Regions from separate parts of the Variovorax sp. GW821-FHT09B01 genome, predicted to be linked through region 2. Evidence: riboswitches for the same ligand, from Rfam matches in the RefSeq annotation. Region 2 holds a riboswitch; each other region holds the start of a gene.
What was found. A riboswitch is a leader RNA that binds a small molecule or an ion and turns the genes downstream of it on or off. The one in region 2 is predicted to bind cobalamin.
Positions count from the first base shown of each region.

Region 1: it holds a riboswitch for cobalamin, as region 2 does, so the genes downstream of both, AC07RV_RS08095 (TonB-dependent receptor domain-containing protein) here and AC07RV_RS14420 (TonB-dependent receptor) in region 2, are expected to answer to the same signal.
Region 3: it holds a riboswitch for cobalamin, as region 2 does, so the genes downstream of both, AC07RV_RS33825 (TonB-dependent receptor) here and AC07RV_RS14420 (TonB-dependent receptor) in region 2, are expected to answer to the same signal.

Region 1 covers NZ_JBWKPQ010000002.1:199,037-204,676, reverse strand. The annotation lists gene AC07RV_RS08110 (ABC transporter substrate-binding protein) at 1-359, opposite strand, end outside; gene AC07RV_RS08105 (bifunctional adenosylcobinamide kinase/adenosylcobinamide-phosphate guanylyltransferase) at 356-982, opposite strand; gene AC07RV_RS08100 (cobyrinic acid a,c-diamide synthase CobB) at 924-2,327, opposite strand; gene AC07RV_RS08095 (TonB-dependent receptor domain-containing protein) at 2,312-4,270, opposite strand; cobalamin riboswitch at 4,367-4,614, opposite strand; gene AC07RV_RS08090 (ClcB-like voltage-gated chloride channel protein) at 4,720-5,640, shown strand, end outside.
Region 2 covers NZ_JBWKPQ010000003.1:627,717-633,356, forward strand. The annotation lists gene AC07RV_RS14405 (cation:proton antiporter domain-containing protein) at 1-1,424, shown strand, start outside; gene AC07RV_RS14410 (hypothetical protein) at 1,436-1,840, opposite strand; gene AC07RV_RS14415 (hypothetical protein) at 2,095-2,391, shown strand; cobalamin riboswitch at 2,438-2,716, shown strand; gene AC07RV_RS14420 (TonB-dependent receptor) at 2,858-5,053, shown strand; gene AC07RV_RS14425 (PepSY domain-containing protein) at 5,055-5,640, shown strand, end outside.
Region 3 covers NZ_JBWKPQ010000018.1:90,986-96,625, forward strand. The annotation lists gene AC07RV_RS33820 (ABC transporter substrate-binding protein) at 1-590, opposite strand, end outside; gene AC07RV_RS33825 (TonB-dependent receptor) at 629-2,713, opposite strand; cobalamin riboswitch at 2,900-3,156, opposite strand; gene AC07RV_RS33830 (ATP-binding protein) at 3,231-5,456, opposite strand.

The DNA of each region.
Region 1 (5,640 bases), on a different contig from region 2:
AGGCCCAGCGCCTCGAGCCGCTCGGTCACGCGCGAGGACTTGGCGAGCAGCACCACGTCGGGCTTGAGCGCCACCACGGCCTCGACATTGGGGTCGATGCCGCCACCGAGTTGCGGCAGGCCGCGCACCGGCGCCGGCGAATTCGAATAGCGGTCGACCCCGACCAGCCGCGCGCAGGCGCCGAGCGCGCAGACCGATTCCGTCAGCGAGGGCAGCAGCGTCACGATGCGCTGCGGCGGCTGCGGCAGCTCGACGCTCACGCCGCGCTCGTCGACCACCGCGAGCGCGCTCGCGGGCGGCGACCACAGGCCCGTGGCGAGTGCCAGTGCCGCCAGCGCGGCGGCGAGAAAGCCTTTCATCGGCCCGGCTCCTTCAGGGTCAGCGGCAGGCCCGCGGCCATCAAGGTGACGCGGTGACAGACACCGGCCACATCCTGGTTGAGCCGGCCCAGCGCATCGACGAAGGCGCGCGTCTCGCGGCCCAGCGGGATCACGCCCAGGCCGATCTCGTTGCCCACCAGCACCACGGGACCGCGCGCATCGCGCAGCGCGCCCAGCAGCAGGTTGATGTGCGCGGTGGGCGTGCGCGAGACCGGCCGCGCGCCCACGGCGCGCAGCGGCATCAGCAAGTTCGTGAGCCACATCGTGAGGCAGTCGACCAGCACCAGCGATTCGGGCGTGCTCTGGGTCACGATGGCGCGCGCCAGCTCGACCGGTTCCTCGATCGTGCGCAAGCTGGGCACGCGCTCGGCGCGGTCGGCCTGGTGGCGCACGATGCGCTCGCGCATCTCGTCGTCGTAGGCCTGCGCGGTGGCGATCAGCACCGCGCGACGCTGCTTCGGCGCGGCCGCGAGCCAGTCGGCCGCGCGCTGCTCGGCGCGACGCGACTTGCCGCTCTTCTGGCCGCCGAGGATGAATTCGTGTTCAGGCGTCAACGCGATGCTCCTGGGCAACCGGTGCCCCGGTTTCGAGCGGCGCGGCATCGAACAGCCGCGCGGTGGCTTCGGGACTGGAGGCGAACCAGGCGTGGAAGTAGCTCGCGCGCACGGCGCCGCGCACATAGAGCGCCTCGCCGCCGGCCGTGCCTTGCGGGCGGCGCGAATGGGCGGCCGGCACCAGCGGCGTCTCGCAGCGCGAGTAGTGGAAGGTATGGCCACGCAGCGTGTGCGCGCCCAGCGCGAGCGCCTGCGGGCCGAGGCCGGCGAGCCGCTTCTGCAGCGTGACGCGCCCGGGCAGCAGGCCCCAGAGCGCATGCACCGCAGCTTCGTCGCCATCGCCGATGCCGGGCACCGCGATCTCGTCGAACAGCGCCATCATCCCGCCGCATTCGGCCCAGATCGGCCGGCCTGCGGCCGCATGGGCGGCGAGCGCGGCGCGCAGGTCCGAACGCCGCGCGAGCGTGGCGGCATGCAGCTCGGGATAGCCGCCGGGCAGCCACAGCGCATCGCAGTCGGGCAGCGCCTCGCCGGCCAGCGGCGAGAAGAAGACCAGCCTGGCGCCGAGCGCGTTCAGCGTGTCGAGGTTGGCCGGGTAGATGAACGAGAAGGCCGCGTCGCGCGCGATGCCGATGGTGCGGCCCGCGAGCAGCGGCGCGATCGGTGCGACCTCGCCGGCCGGCGGCGCTTCGAAGCGCACCTGCGGCAGCTGCAGCGACCCCAGCGGCGTACCGGCCAGCGCATCGGCCACGCGGTCGAGCCGCTCGGCCGCGTCGCCGAGCTCGTGCGCCGCCACCAGGCCCAGGTGGCGTTCGGGCAGCGAGAAGCCCGCATCGCGCGGCAAGGCGCCGAGCCAGTCCGCGGGTTCGCGCAGCGCGCCGCGCAGCATGTCGGCATGGTGCTCGCCGGCCACACGATTGGCCAGCACGCCGGCCCAGGGCAGCCCGGGCCTGAAGCTCTGCAGCCCATGCGCCAGCGCGCCGAAGGTGCCGGCCATCGCATGGGCATCGATCACGGCCAGCACCGGCAGGCCGAAGCGCTGCGCCAGGTCGGCCGCGCTCGGCGTGCCGTCGAACAGGCCCATCACGCCCTCGACGATCACCAGGTCCGACTCGGCCGCGGCCGCATGCAACCGTGCGCGGCAGTCGGCCTCGCCAGTCATCCACAGGTCGAGCGAATGCACGGGCGCGCCGGTGGCCAGCCGCAGCCAGTGCGGGTCGAGGAAGTCGGGCCCGCACTTGAAGGCGCGCACGCGCCGGCCCTGGCGCGCGTGCAGCCGCGCGAGCGCGGCGGCCACGGTGGTCTTGCCCTGCCCGGAGGCGGGCGCGGCCACGAGCACGGCGGCGCAGCTCGCCGCGCGATCAGGCAGGTGTTGGCTTACTGGGGCGTCCACTTCAATCCGACGTACGCGTTGCGGCCGTTGGTAGCGTAGCCGCGCGCGAGCATGTAGTCCTTGTCGCCCGCATTGTCGATGCGCGCGACCAGGTCGACGTCGCGCACGATCTTCGTGCTGGCCACGAGGTTCAGCAGCGTGTAGCCGCCGAGCTTCAGGGTATTGGCCGCGTCGTCGTAGCGCTGGCTCGAGGTCTGCACCTCGGCGCCCAGCGTCCAGCCACCGAGGCGCCAGTCGGCGCCCAGCGTGGCATAGCGCTTGGCGCGGCGCGCGAGCAGCTTGTCGGTGGCCAGGTCGCGCGGGTCCTGGAAGTCGAGCGAGGCGCGCAGCGTGACGTCGCCGATGCGGTGGCCGGCCGAGAGCGTCACGCCCTCGTAGCGCGCCCGCGCGGTGCTGCCGTAGCAGCCGAAGGACGAGGCGCAGCCCTTGGCGGTCGAGTCGAACACGATCAGGTTGCGCACCTGGTTGCGGTAGACCACGATGCCGGCGTTGGTCGGGCCATCGGTGTACTTGAGGCCGAGCTCGACGTTGCGGCTCGACTCGGGCTGCAGGTCGGGCTTGCCGTATTCGCTGAAGCGCTGGTAGAGCGTGGGGGCGCGGAAGGCGGTGCCGGCCGACGCGGTCACGCGCAGCTTCGGCGTGATCGCGAAGCCGTAGGCTGCGCTGCCGGTGGTCTTGCCGCCGAAATCGCTGTCCTTGTCGTGGCGCACGTTGAGCTGCAGCGAATGCGGGCCCTGCACGAAGCCATAGCCGAGCGCCACGGCATCCTGCGAGCGCTTGCCCACCAGCCCCTTGTCGGTAGCGCTGGTGGGCGCGTTTTCGAGCCGGTCCTCGCGGCGTTCGAGTGCGGCCGTCACCAGGTGCGCCCCGAAGCGCAGCTCGTTCTGGAACAGGTAGCCGCGCAGCCGGGTCTCGGTGCGGTAGTACGAAGGCATGGTGCTGTAGACCGATTGCGAATCGGTCACCTGCAGCCGCGTGCTGTAGACCTCGTTCCATTGCGCCGACCAGGTGAGGCCTCCCGTCAGCAACCGGTTGCGGCCCAAGTCGTCGAGGTAGTAGGCCGGCGGCTTCTTGGCGGTGACCCTGTTGTCGTAGCGCGCCTGCATGTCGTTCGCCAGCGCAGTGGCCTCGATGCGTTGGCCGGGCGCGATCTGCCAGCCCAGGCGCACATTGCCCGAGGTGGTGTTGTAGCCGTCGCGGTCGGGGCTCGTGAAGCCGTCCTTGAGCGGGGCACGCTTCTCGAGCGGCTGCACGTTGAAGCCCCGGCTTTCCTCGTGCGCCACGCCGAACGAATAGTCGAAGGCATTGGCCTTGCCGCTGATCGCGGCCTCGGTGCGGAACAGGCCATGGCTGCCGACGCCAATGCCGATCGAGGGCGACACGCCTTCTTCGCCGCGCTTGGTGAACAGCTGGATCACGCCGCCGATGGCGTCGGAGCCGTAGACCGCGGCGGCCGGGCCGCGCAGCACCTCGATGCGGTCGATCTGCGAGAGCGGAATGGTCTGCCAGTTCGCACCGCCCGTGGTTTGCGAATCGATGCGCACACCGTCGAGATAGACCGCGGTGAAGCGCGTTTCGGCGCCACGGATGAACAGGCTGGTGTTGTTGCCCACGCTGCCGTTGCTCACGATCTGGATACCGGCCTGGCGCGCGAGCACATCGGCCACGCTTGCGGCCCCGCTGCGCTCGATGGTCTCGCGGTCGATCACCGAGACATCGGCCACCAGGTCCGACAGCGGCTGCGCGGTGCGGGTGGCCGTGACCACCGTCTCGCCGAGCACGCCGGGCTGTTGCTGTGCCGAAGCGGCCGATGGCAGCTGGGCCAGCAGCAGGCCACCGAAGGCCGGCACCAGGGCCAGCGGCAGGCCGGCCAGGCGCGCGCGCAAGGAGGACGCAGAAACGCGAGCGCGCGAACGGCGCGAGAAGGAAACGCAGGAAATCATGGAATGAGCGAACGAACGTCTATGCCCCTTGCCGGCCTCCCCGCCGGCGCCCGGGGCGCCATTGGCTCGTGCATGCATCGACGAAGCGAAGGGCATGCGCGAACCGCCTTGTTGGCCGGTATCCGGGCTGGCAGACCGGCCCTCGCCGCCTTCCCAGGCGCCTGTTTCAGGGCGCCCAGTGGCTCGTGTGGAGAGGGTGGCACCTTGCGGCGCCGTCTGCTTGACCGTTGCGGGGGCAGCGCAGGCGGCTTCGGTGCCGGCGCGCGGCCGGTCCCTTCACTCCTGCTTCCCGTTGAACCGCGGCGCGTGAACCACGCCGCAGGCACCAACGGGCGAGATTCTAGGCGCTGCGCCGCGCGCCTTAAGTCGAAAGTTGCGTGCGCCCGACGTTCGCCGCGCCTCGCGCACTAACATCGACGGGCTATGCGACGCCATCACCGACTCCCCGCATGACCCTGCGCTCCTCGCCGCTGCTGCGCCTGCGCTCCGCCCTGCAGCGCCTGTTCGGCGTCTCGGGCTGGCAGTCGATGCTGCTGTGGTCCATCGTCGCCGGCCTGCTCGGCACGCTCGCGACCGAACTGTTCCGCGCCACGCTGCGCGGCTTCGAGCACCTGGTGCTCGGCCCCGGCGACAGCCTGGTCGCGATGGCGCGCGCGCTGCCGTGGTGGGCGCGCATCGCCTTCCCCGCCGCGGGCGGCCTCGTGGCCGGCGGCCTGCTCGTGCTCGCCAGGCGCGTCGCGGTGCGCAGCGCCACCTCCGACTACATGGAAGCGATCGTGCTCGGCGACGGCCGCATCCCGGTCACGCAGACGCTGGTGCGCAGCGCCTCCTCGCTCGTGAGCATCGGCACCGGCGGCTCGATCGGCCGCGAGGGCTCGATGGTGCAGCTCGCCGCGTTGGCCGCCTCGCTGCTGGGCCGGGTGTTCCGCTTCCCGGTCGAGCGGCTGCGGCTGCTGGTGGCCTGCGGCGCGGCGGCCGGCCTCACGGCCGCGTACAACGCGCCGATCGCGGGCGCCTTCTTCGTCGCCGAGATCGTGCTGGGCTCGATCGTGATGGAGAGCGTGGGCCCGATCCTGATCGCGGCGGTGGTCGCCAACATCGTGATGCGCGCCCTGCCCGGCTACCAGCCGCCCTACCAGATGCCGGTGTTCCCCGAGCTGCATGGCGCCGAGATCCCGCTGTTCGCGCTGCTCGGCGTGCTGCTGGGCTTCGCGGCCGCGGGCTTCCTGCGCGCGCTGCAGGGCAGCCGGGTGCTGTTCGCGCGGCTGCCCTGCGCGCTGCCGTGGCGGCTCGCGCTCGGCGGGCTCGCGATGGGGCTGGTGTCGGTGCCCTGGCCCGAGGTCTGGGGCAACGGTTACAGCGTGGTCAAC
Region 2 (5,640 bases):
CGCTGTGGTGGGGCTGGAACCTGGGCGCGGCGCTGGTGTTCGGGCTGGCGCTGTCGGTCGCGAGCACCGTCGTGCTGCTGCGCGCGCTCGAGAGCCTGGGCATCCTCGATTCCTTCACCGGCCGCGTCGCCGTCGGCTGGCTGGTGGTCGAAGACCTCGCCATGGTGCTGGTGCTCGTGCTGCTGCCCCCGCTCGCCGAAACCCTTGGCGGCCGCGCCGCCGGCACCGATGCCTCGCCGCTGTGGCAGACCCTGGGCCTCACGCTGCTGCAGGTCGGCGGCTTCGTCGCCCTGATGCTGATCGTCGGGCGCCGCGTGTTCCCGTGGATCCTCTGGCAGGTCGCGCGCACCGGCTCGCGCGAGCTGTTCACCCTGTGCGTGGTGGCCGCCGCCGTCAGCATCGCCTTCGCTTCGGCCGCGCTGTTCGGCGTCTCCTTCGCGCTCGGCGCCTTCTTCGCCGGCATGGTGATGCGCGAGTCGCAATTCAGCCACCGCGCCGCCCAGGAATCGCTGCCGCTGCGCGACGCCTTCGCCGTGCTGTTCTTCGTCTCGGTCGGCATGCTGTTCGATCCCTCGGTGCTGATCGAGCGTCCGCTGCAGGTGCTGGCCGTGGTGCTGGTCATCGTGCTGGGCAAGTCGCTCGCGGCCTCCGCGCTGGTGCTGGTGCTGCGCTACCCGCTGGCCACCGCGCTCACCGTCAGCGCCAGCCTGGCGCAGATCGGCGAGTTCTCGTTCATCCTCGTGGGCCTGGGCGTCTCGCTCGGGCTGATGCCCGCCGAGGGCCAGAGCCTGATCCTGGCCGGCGCGCTGATCTCCATCGCCACCAACCCGCTGTGGTTCAGCCTGATCGCGCCGCTGCAGAAATGGCTGCATGCCCATTCCTCGTTCGCGCGCCGCCTCGAGGCGCGCGACGATCCGCTGGCCGAGCTGCCGATGACCACCGAGGCGCGCTACCTCTCGCGCCAGGTGGTGCTGGTCGGCTATGGCCGGGTCGGGCGCCGCATCGCGGCCGAGCTCAAGGCGCACGACATCCCCTACGTGGTGGCCGAGCAGAACCGCGAGCTGGTCGAGAAGCTGCGCGAGGAGGGCGGTGCCGCCGTCTATGGCGACGCGGCCGATCCCGCCGTGCTGATCCAGGCCCACATCGCGCGCGCCCGCGTGCTGGTGGTGGCCACGCCGGCCGCGCTCAACGTGCGGCAGATGATCGAGACCGCGCGCACCCTCAACCCCAGCATCGAGACCGTCATCCGCAGCCACAACGAAGCGGAAGCCGATCTGCTCACGCGCGAGGTCTCGGCCACCGTGTTCCTCGGCGAGCACGAACTGGCCCAGGCGATGGCGCGCGACGTGGTGCGCCGCGCCGTGGCACCGCCCGCGCCCCATGGCGCGAACGGCGCGCCCACCGTGCCGGGCGCGCCGGCCTGAACGTGCGCTAGTTAGAGGTCCTCGATCACCAGCATCCGATAGCGCTGGGCGATCGAGTACGGCACCGTGCGCACCACCTCCATCATGCGTTCGGCATCGTCCTGTTCCTCGGTGCGCACCAGCAGCGCCGTGTGGCCTTCGCGCGCCAGCTTGGTGTAGGCGCGCACCGTCGCGCCCTCGGTGCCCGCGGAGGGCAGGGGATTGTCCGCATCGGCCACCGTGGGCGTGATCTCGGCCAGCACCGTCCGGGGCGGCAGCAGGAAGATGTCGTCCGCGCTCACGCCGTTGTCGACGAGCTGGCGGCCGATGCGCTCGGCGTCCTCGGCGCTCGCGAACATCACCACCGAGTAACCGGTGGGATAGAACGCGCCGCCGATGGTCGCTCGCATCGAGGGATCCAGGGTGAATCGCTTCATGGGGCCTCCTGTCGTCTGGGCTTGCGGCGTGCCGCGGGTGTTTGATCCATGGGCAAAACTTAGGTCGCGCACCAACGCCCGCCTGTAGGAGAAGCCCGGAAGCTGGGAACGGTCGGGGCCACCGCCTGCCGCAGGAAGCACACAGGGTTTTCGCCGGCGGTGAACGTGATGAAGTGCCCGCGCGTTGTGACAGGGCGTGTCTACGATCCCGGCGCTGCGCCGCTTTCGCCAACGCCCACCTTCCAGAGCCTCGCGTGAACACCATCCCCGCCACCTTGTCGCCGTCGCCCCGCAACCTCGCGCTGACCGTCCACGAGCTGGAGCCCGGCGAGTTCTACTGGGTGCTGATGGAGGCGGTCGACGATGCCGCGGGCGAGGGCGCGGTGCATTCCTACCTGCCGCTCGAGGCGGCCATCGAGCCGCATTCCAGCTATTCCAATGCGCTGGTGGCCGGCGTCAGCGTGCTGCGCCGGCTGTTCGGCACCGAAGGCCCGGGCCGGCCGCAGGACACCCGCACGCCGGACGTCCCCGGCGGCACCCGCTCCCTATAATCCCCGCCGTTCGGTGCAGTCTTTCTTCTAAAAGCAAAGACCGCACCGGCACCACGGTTCGAAGGTGCCCCGCCAGCCATGCATGCCATGGCCACGGGGTTAAACGGGAAGCAGGTGCGACGCGTCGTCCGGACGCCTCCATTCCTGCGCTGCCCCCGCAACGGTCAGCGGATCTGGAAGTCCTCACGCCATGCCCCCAGGGCATCGGCAGCCACTGCGCCCCCAAGGCGTGGGAAGGCGAGGGCTTCCGCAACGGCGCTGCAGTTTCGACTGCGCGCCGCTGCACTCCGCGAGCCCGGATACCGGCCTTCGTCACCGCCTCGGACGCTGCGGGAGTGCGTGTCCGGGCCGCCGGCCGGCGAAGCGCTTGCTTTTCCCGCCGCCGGTCCCGGCCATCGATCGACTTCCCGCCGTGTCCACGTTCGGTCAGAGAACCTGCGGGGACGCGGGTCGGAGGAGAAGTCACATGGATCACGCATCGCCGTCGGGCGATCGCACGGGCGCGGCCGGCCGCCGCCCGCACCGCCACCGGGGTCGCCCCGCCGCCCGCCGCCTCGGCGGCGTTTCCGCCGCCATCGGCCTGGCCTTCGGTGCCGGCAGCAGCTTCGCGCAGCAGGCCGCCCCCAGCCTGCCGCCGGTGCAGGTCGAGGCCGGTGCCCAGGCCGCGCTGTCGCTCGCCGAGCCCACGCAGACCGGCAGCCGCCTCGGCCTCACGCCGCTCGAGACGCCCGCCAGCATCGAGGTGCTGACCGGCGAGACCATCCGCGCGCGCGGCGACGTCTCCGTCATCGAGGCCGCCACCCGCGCCACCGGCATCACGGGTTCGCCCGCGCCGGGCAACGGCAGCACCTCGATGGCCGCGCGCGGCTTCTCGGGCCATGGCTCGGTGATGCAGCTGTTCGACGGCACGCGGCTGTTCGCGGGCGCGGGCACCGTCACCTTCCCGTTCGACACCTGGTCGGTCGACCGCATCGAGGTGCTGCGCGGCGCGGCCTCGGTCATGTACGGCGAAGGCGCGATCGGCGGCGCGATCAACGTGGTGCCCAAGAAGCCCACGCGTGGACCGGTCCGCAATGAGGCTTTGCTGAGCTACGGCTCCGACGCCACGCGCCAGGCCGCCTTCGGCAGCGGCGGCGCGATCAACGACAAGCTTTCGTACCGCTTCGACATCAGCCACCGCGCCACCCACGGCTTCATGGCGCGTGGCGAGGGCGAGAGCCTGGCCGTCGGTGGCGCGCTGCGGCTGGACGTCTCGCCCGAGCTGCAGTTCACCCTGTCGCACGACGAGGGCCGCCAGTCGCCGCAGCGCTACCAGGGCGTGCCGCTGATCGACGGGCGCCTCGACAGCCGGACCCTGCGCCAGAACTACAACGTCGACGACGCCGAGCTCAAGTACGACGACAAGTGGACCCGCCTCGACGCGCTCTGGACGCCCAGCGATGCCGTCACCGTGCACAACCAGCTCTACCGGCTCGCGAGCCAGCGCCACTGGCGCAACAGCGAGACCTATACCTTCAATGCCGCCACGCGCCGCGTGACGCGCGGCGACTACCTCGAGATCGGCCACGACCAGGAGCAGGTCGGCAACCGCACCGACGCCACCTTCCGGCACGAACTGTTCGGCATGAAGAACCAGGTGCTGGTGGGCTTCGACGTGAACCGCATCGACTTCCTGAACTCGAGCGACTCGCCCTACGGCGGTCGCTCGGTGGTCGACCCCTTCGTCTTCCTGCCCGGCTACTACCAGTCGCCGTCGCCCTACCTGCCGCGCTACCGGACCCGCACCAGCACCTATGCCGTGTTCGCCGAGGACAAGCTGGCCTTCAATGAGCGCTGGTCGCTGGTCACCAGCCTGCGCTGGGACCATGCCAAGGTGGCTCGCACCGACCTGGCCAACGCGGCCAACAGCCTCACGAAGACCTTCGAGTACGCCACCGGCCGCATCGGCGCGGTGTATGCGCCCGATGCCTCGCAGTCCTTCTATGCGCAGCTGGCGCATGCGGCCGATCCGCTGACCTCGCTGATCAGCACCTCGACCACGCAGGCACCGTTCGACCTCAGCACCGGCAACCAGGTCGAGGTCGGCTACAAGCGCCAGCTGGCCGACAACCGCGGCGCCTGGACCGTGGCCGCCTACCGCATCGAAAAGAAGAAGCTGCTGTCGCGCGACCAGAACAACCCCACCGTCTCGCAGCAGGTCGGCAAGCAGTCGTCCGAGGGCATCGAGGCCACGCTCGACCTCGCGCTGACCCCGACGCTGCGGCTCGAGGCCAATGCGGCCAAGCTGCGCGCGCGCTACGACGACTTCAACGAGGTCGTGAGCGGCCGGCTGGTCTCGCGCGCCGGCAACACGCCGTTCGGCGTGCCCGAGGAAGCGGCCAACGTGTTCCTGCACTGGCATTTCCTGCCGCAGTGGGAGGCCGAGTTCGGTGTGCGCTATGTCGGCTCGCGCCAGGTCGACGCGGCCAACTCGCGCAAGATCGGCTCCTACACCGTGGCCGACGCCTCGGTGAGCTGGCAGGCCAACAAGTCGCTCAAGCTCGCGCTGCGCGGCTACAACCTCGGCGACCGCCGCTATCCGCTGTCGTTCTCGAACAGCGGCAACCAGTGGCTGCTGGGCCGTCCGCGCTCCTTCGAGCTGTCGGCGCTGGTGAACTTCTGAGATGACGCACGCCGCGCGCCGCGCCCGCGCCGATCGCACCGCCTGGCAGCGCGCGTGGCCGCTCGTGCGCCACTGGCTCTACTGGACCCACCGCTGGCTCGGCATCGGCGGCTGCCTGCTGTTCGTCATGTGGTTCGTCTCGGGCGTGGTGATGATGTACGTGGGCTATCCCGCGCTTACCGAGGCCGAGCGGCTCGCGGGGCTGCGCGCGCTCGATGTCGGGCAGGCCCGGGTCTCGCCCGTGGCCGCGCTCGAGGCCCTGCCCGAAGCAGCGCGCCAGCAGCCGCCGCGCCGCGTCGCGCTCGAGATGCAGGGCGGCGCGCAGCCGCAGCCGGTGTGGCGCATCGTCGATGCGCGCGGCGGCAGCCATGCGGTGTCGGCGCGCGATGGCCGGCTGCTGGCCGGCACCGACGCCGCGCAGGCCGAGGCCGTGGCGCGCGACTTCTCGGGCCAGCCCGGCGCGCGCTGGGCCGAGACGCTCGAGCGCGACCAGTGGACCGTGCCGCAGGGCCTCAACCCGCTGCGTCCGCTGCACCGCATCGAACTCAACGACGCGGCGGGCACCGAGCTCTACGTGTCGGCGCGCA
Region 3 (5,640 bases), on a different contig from region 2:
GCGTCGTTGGCATAGTGGCCCGTGCCCACGGTCTGGAAGGCGCCGCGCGCGGCGGCGGCGGTCTCGAAATAGACGCTGCGGCGCGGCGCGCCCTCGAGCCGGCGTTCGATCGCGGCCAGCCGCGCCTGCATGTCCTCGCGCACCCGGCGGGCCTGTTCGTCGGCACCCGTCGCGCGTCCGAGCAGGTCGATGTTGCGGAACACCGAGGGCAGGTCGGGATGCGCGAGCACCACGCAGGGCAGCTTCGCGCGGTCGAAGGCATCGACCAGCGACAGCGCCGAATGGTGCGAGGGCGTGACCACGAGCAGGTCGGGCCGGAAGGCGGCCACCGCCTCGGCCGAGTAGCCGAGCGCGCCGCCGATGCTGGGCTTGGCACGCGCGTCCTCGGGCCAGCGCACGCGCCCGCCGATGGCCACCACGCGGTCGGCCAGGCCCAGGGCCCAGGCCAGCTCGACGTTGCTCGGGAACACCACGACGATGCGTTGCGGCGCGCGCGGCACGACCACGCGCCGGCCCAGCGCATCGACGAGTTCGCGCGGGAAGCCGCCCGACGGCGCCTCCTCGGCGCCCGCGGGCAGAACGGCCGTCATGCACACCATGCCGAGGATTGCGTCGCGCCGGTTCACGCTCAGAAGGTGTAGCGCGCGCGGACGAACACCGTCCTCGGTGCGCCGGCGTTGCCGGCTTCCTGCGCCGACAGGTCGTCGGCGATGTAGTACTTGTTCGTCAGGTTGTTCACCCCGGCCTGCAGTGTGAGCGAAGGATTGACGCGATAGGCCACGGCTACGTTGAGCAGCAGGTAGCCTGGCAGCTTCTGCGGATTGACCGCATTGTCGCGGAGGTAGCGGCTGCCCACGTAGCTGGCCGTGCCGGTCACGGCCCAGGCGCCGTGCGCATAGGTCAGGCCCGCGCCCGCGATGTTGTGGGCCGACATGCGCACGCGGTAGCCGCCGAAGTTGGTGCTGCGCGCGCCGGTGTCGGTGTAAGTCTGGAAGTCCTTGAGCCGCGCGTCCTGCCAGGTGTAGTGCAGGTAGCCGTTCCAGCGCGGCGAGAGCTGGAACTGCAACTGGGTTTCGATGCCCTTGGTGCGCGAGGTCGCGTTGCTGAAGACGAAGGAGTCGGGGCCGTTGCGGTAGGCGCGCTGGCCGTCGATCTTCTCGGCCTCGAACAGGCTGAGCTGGTAGCTCCAGCGGTCGTCCGCCGCGCGGCCCTTCAGGCCCACTTCCTTGCTGCGCGTGATCTCGGGCCGCAGGATGTCGGGCACCACCACGCCCCCGCGCGTGTTGAGCGCCACGGCCTGCGGCCGGAAGCCTTCGCTCCAGTTCGCGAACACGGCGTGCGAGGAGGCATCGCCCTGCAGGAACAGCCAGTCCACGCCGGCGCGCGGGCTGGTGTGGCTGCCTTCCTGCGCCGAGATCACCTGCGTGCCCGTGCGGGCCAGGGTCTGCTCGAAGCGGTCGTGGCGCACGCCCAGCGTGAAGCCGACCGGGCCGTACTCAAAGCGGTCCTGCAGATAGACGCTGCGCACCTCCTGGTCGAAGCGCGAGGAGGTGATGCTGCCGCGCACGCCGCGCGGATCGTTGCGCACGTTGCTCACGGGGATGTCGTAGAACGGCCCGCGGTAGGTGGGCGCGTTGCTGAAGCTCGGCGAGTCGAGGCCCTGCCAGCCGCGTTCGAGGTTGAAGCCGGCCTGGAACTCGTTGCTCCAGCCCTTGCCCGCCATCAGGTGCGTGGCCGCGAGCTCGTGATACACGCCGCGGTCGGCGGTGTAGCTCTCGGAATAGCCCTTGCTCACGGCCGCAGGCGGCGGAACGATGGTGATGCCGCCGGCGAAGAAGCGGTTGTAGCGCGCGAAGCTGCTCAAGTGGTTGATCGACCAGCCGGCGCCGAGCTCGAAGCGGTTCTTCCATGAGAACGACTGGTAGTCGCCCGTGACGTAGGAGTCGGGAATGCCGTAGTTGTTGCGCGACGTGATGCCGAAGATCGGCTTGCCGTTGACCAGCGGCACGATCGAGCCGCGGTCGCCGCGCACGCGCGTGTCGTAGAGCTGGAAGCCGGTGGTCCAGTTGCGCGTGACGGCGAAGTCGCCGCCGACCAGCAGGGCCGACTGCGCGCGGCCGGCATCGCGCTGGAAGCCGTTGTAGTCGCTGTTGGCCACGCCGATGTAGAGGTTGCCGCGCTCGAAGTCCCAGCGGTAGCGCAGGCTGCCGTCGAGGCGGCCGTAGCTGCCGACGGTGGCCGTGAGGCTGCCGCCCGCGCGCTCGGGCTTCATGAAGAACTGCGCCACGCCGCCGATCGCGTTCTTGCCGTAGAGCGCCGAGGCCGGGCCCTTGATGAACTCGAGCCGGTCCACCAGGTCGGGCGCGATCAGCGTGATGTCGGCATTGCCCTGCAGCAGGCGCAGCGGCACGCCGTCCATCAGCACCAGCACGTCCTGCGTGTCGCGCAGGCCGCGGGTCTCGAAGCGCGAGTAGTAGTTGCCCTGCGTGCCGTACTGCAGGCCCGGCACGCTGCGCAGCGTGTCCTCGAGCGTGACGGCGCCCACTGCGTCGAGCTGCGCGCGTTCGACCGAATAGGTGGCGAAGGGCAGCCGCAGCGTGTCGGCCTCCTGGCGCGTGGCGGTGGAGATGGTCTTGCGGTCGCTGACGGTGGTGGGCGGCAGCGAGCCGGCGCCCTCGGCGTCCTGCGCCGAAGCGACCGAGGCGAGTAGCATGACGCCGGATCCGATGAGGGCTTGGTGGGGTCTGACGCGACCGCGCCTGGAGATGTTGCGCACGTGGGCTTCCTTCGGGCCCGCGCTCCCGCGGGCCATGAGAACAAACCGGGCGCCGATGGATGCTGCAAGCGACCGGGTCCGCGCCCACGCGTGACCGGCCCGGCTTGCCTGCACTCCCGCAGCGACCGAACGAGGCGAAGGCCGGTATCCGGGCTTGCGGAGCGCCGCGAGGCATCGAGCGATGCTTCGCGGCCGCGATCCTCGCCTTCCCATGCCGAGGCACAGTGGCCGCCGGTGCCCGCGAAGGCATCGACCGTGAGGACCGCGAATCCGCCGACCGTTGCGGGGGCAGCGCAGGAATGGGGCCCCGTGGAGCTCGTCACCTGCTTCCCGTTTAACGCCGGTCACGGGACCGGCGCACCTTCGCGCACGCCGGCTTGGGTGATGCTTTCGTTTGCATCGGCCGGCGGGGCGGATTATAGGAGCGGGTCTTGCGCCGTCTGGCGCGAAAAGCTCAGGGTGTGGGCGTGTGTGGCAGCCGCACCGTGAACACCACGTAGCCGTCGTCGTGCGCATAGCCGATGCTGCCGCGGTGCGAGCGCACGATGGCCTGCGCGATGTGCAGCCCCAGGCCCAGTCCGCCCTTGTTGCGCTCGTTGGGCACGCTGCGCTGCTTGAAGGCGCTGAACAAATCGGGCACCAGCGCGGCGTCGATCGGCGGCGCGCGGTTGGCCACGCTGAACACCACGTGCGCGTCGACCTGCTCGAGCCGGACGCGCACCGCCTCGCCGGGCAGGCCGTGGTGGCGCGCATTGCTCACGAGGTTGCCGATCAACTGCGCCATGCGGTCGGGGTCGGCCAGCACGGGCAGCGATCTGGGTGCGTCCAGCTCGAGCTGCGAGCCCGGGTAGGCAGTGCGCGACTCGTCGACTGCGTCTTCCAGCAGCCGCGCCAGGTCGATCTGGACCGGCACCATCTGCAGGCCCATGCCGCTTTGCAGGCGCGAGGCGTCGAGCACCTGGCCGATCAGCCGCGCCATGCGGCTGCTCGAGGTCTGGATGCGCTGGCCCAGCCGCGCGCCGGCGTTGCTGCCGTCGGGCAGGCTGCGTTCGAGCAGCTTGGCGGCCATCGTGATCGACTGCAGCGGGTCGCGCAGGTCGTGGCCGAGCACGGCCAGCAGCTCGGTGCGGGCCTTGTAGGTGTCGGCCAGCCGCGCCGCGCTGGCGCGGATCAGCTCGTCGCGCAGCTGGCGCGCGAAGTCGAGATCGTTGACGCCCCAGGGCACGCTGGTGTCGCGCACGGTCTGCTTCCAGACGTCGAAGGAGCCGCGCGGCGTGAGCCGCGGCCCGAGCGGGCCGCTCACGTAGTGCTTCTCGGGCTTGCCGCCCCAGTTGATGGTCTCGACCTGTTCCTTGCGCGCGAGCACCAGCCAGCCGTTGTCGATCGCGTCGAAGCGCAGCGCGAGAAAGCCGCACCACACGCCGCCCAGCGAACGCAGGTTCTCAGGCAGTTGCTCGCGCTCGTGCAGCGCCACGATCTCGTCGCCGTTCTTCGACGCGGTGAGCCACTGCATCAGCGCCGCCGCGGCCTCGCGCGGCGTATCGCCTTCCACGTGCAGCCGCGACTGCTCGGCGATCACCGCCGCCTGCGCGTCGAAGGCATCGGCCAGCGGGCGCGCCAGGCCGATCAGAGCGCTGAAGGTGTCCTCGGCATGCAGCACGGCCTCGATCAGCGAGCCGCGCAACTGCGCCGCGCTCGAGGCTCGGCCCGCCTGCTCGCGCGCCAGCAGGCTCTGCACGTTCGAGGCCAGCACCTGCGCGAGCACGTCGCAGGCCATGCGGATGGCGTAGGGCACCTGGTGGGCGCTGCGATGGTGGCAGGCCAGCATGCCCCAGAGCTGGCCGTTGATGACGATCGAGATGCTCATCGACGCGCCCACGCCCATGTTGCGCAGGTACTCGATGTGGATCGGCGACACGCTGCGCAGCGTGCACTGGCTCATGTCCAGCGGCGGCAGCTGCGGATCGGCCACGTCGAGCCCGACCGGCGCGGACTGCACGTCGGCGATCAGGCGCAGGGTGTTGATCACGTAGAGCCGGCGCGCCTGGGCCGGGATGTCGCTGGCCGGATAGCGGCGGCCCACGAAGGGCTCGAGCGCCTCGTGGCGGCGCTCGGCCACCACCTCGCCGCTGTCGTCGTGGCGGAAGCGGTAGGCCATCACGCGGTCGAAGCCCGTGAGTTGCCGCACGGCTTCCACCGAGAGATTGAGCAGGCCGTCGATCGAGCCCTGGCGCTTGAGCCGGTCCATCGCGCGGTGCGCCTTGAGCGCGAAGTCCGAGACCGCGTCCGCCGTGGCGTCGCGGGCTTCGAATTCGGCCACCAGCTCGTAGCCGACGCGGTGCAGGATCAGGTCGAAGCGGCGCTCGCCGAGTCTGACCTCGAAGTTGATCGGCGAGCCCTCGCCGGTATCGACCGCGACGCCGTTGGCCTCGTGCAGTGCCTCGTGCACCAGCGCGTCGCCCATGAAGTGGCTGGCCGACAGGCGTTCGCCCAGGGCGGGTGCCGTGTCGCCCAACAGCGCACGGGCATTGGCGCTGACGCGCGTCAGCGTGAGGGTCGAGGCATCGAACGCGAACAGTGCGCCATGGTGCTGCACCAGGCCCGGGATGTGGATGGGCTCGCTGTCGCAGTTCGCCAGGGTGACGGGCTGCGTCGGTGTGGGATGGGGCGGCCGTTCCAAGTGGCGGTGAGCGCTTCGCGCGTTGTGTGAGGGTGAGAAAGTCACGGGTCGCGCCGGGTGCGCGAAGGTGGAACAGGGCATTCTGCCTGACCTGCCGACGGGGCTTCGGCAGGCGGGCGCACAGGGGCCAAACATAAGCTTCTCTTATCGAATCCCGGGCAAGTTCTAACTGGAAATGTCCTGG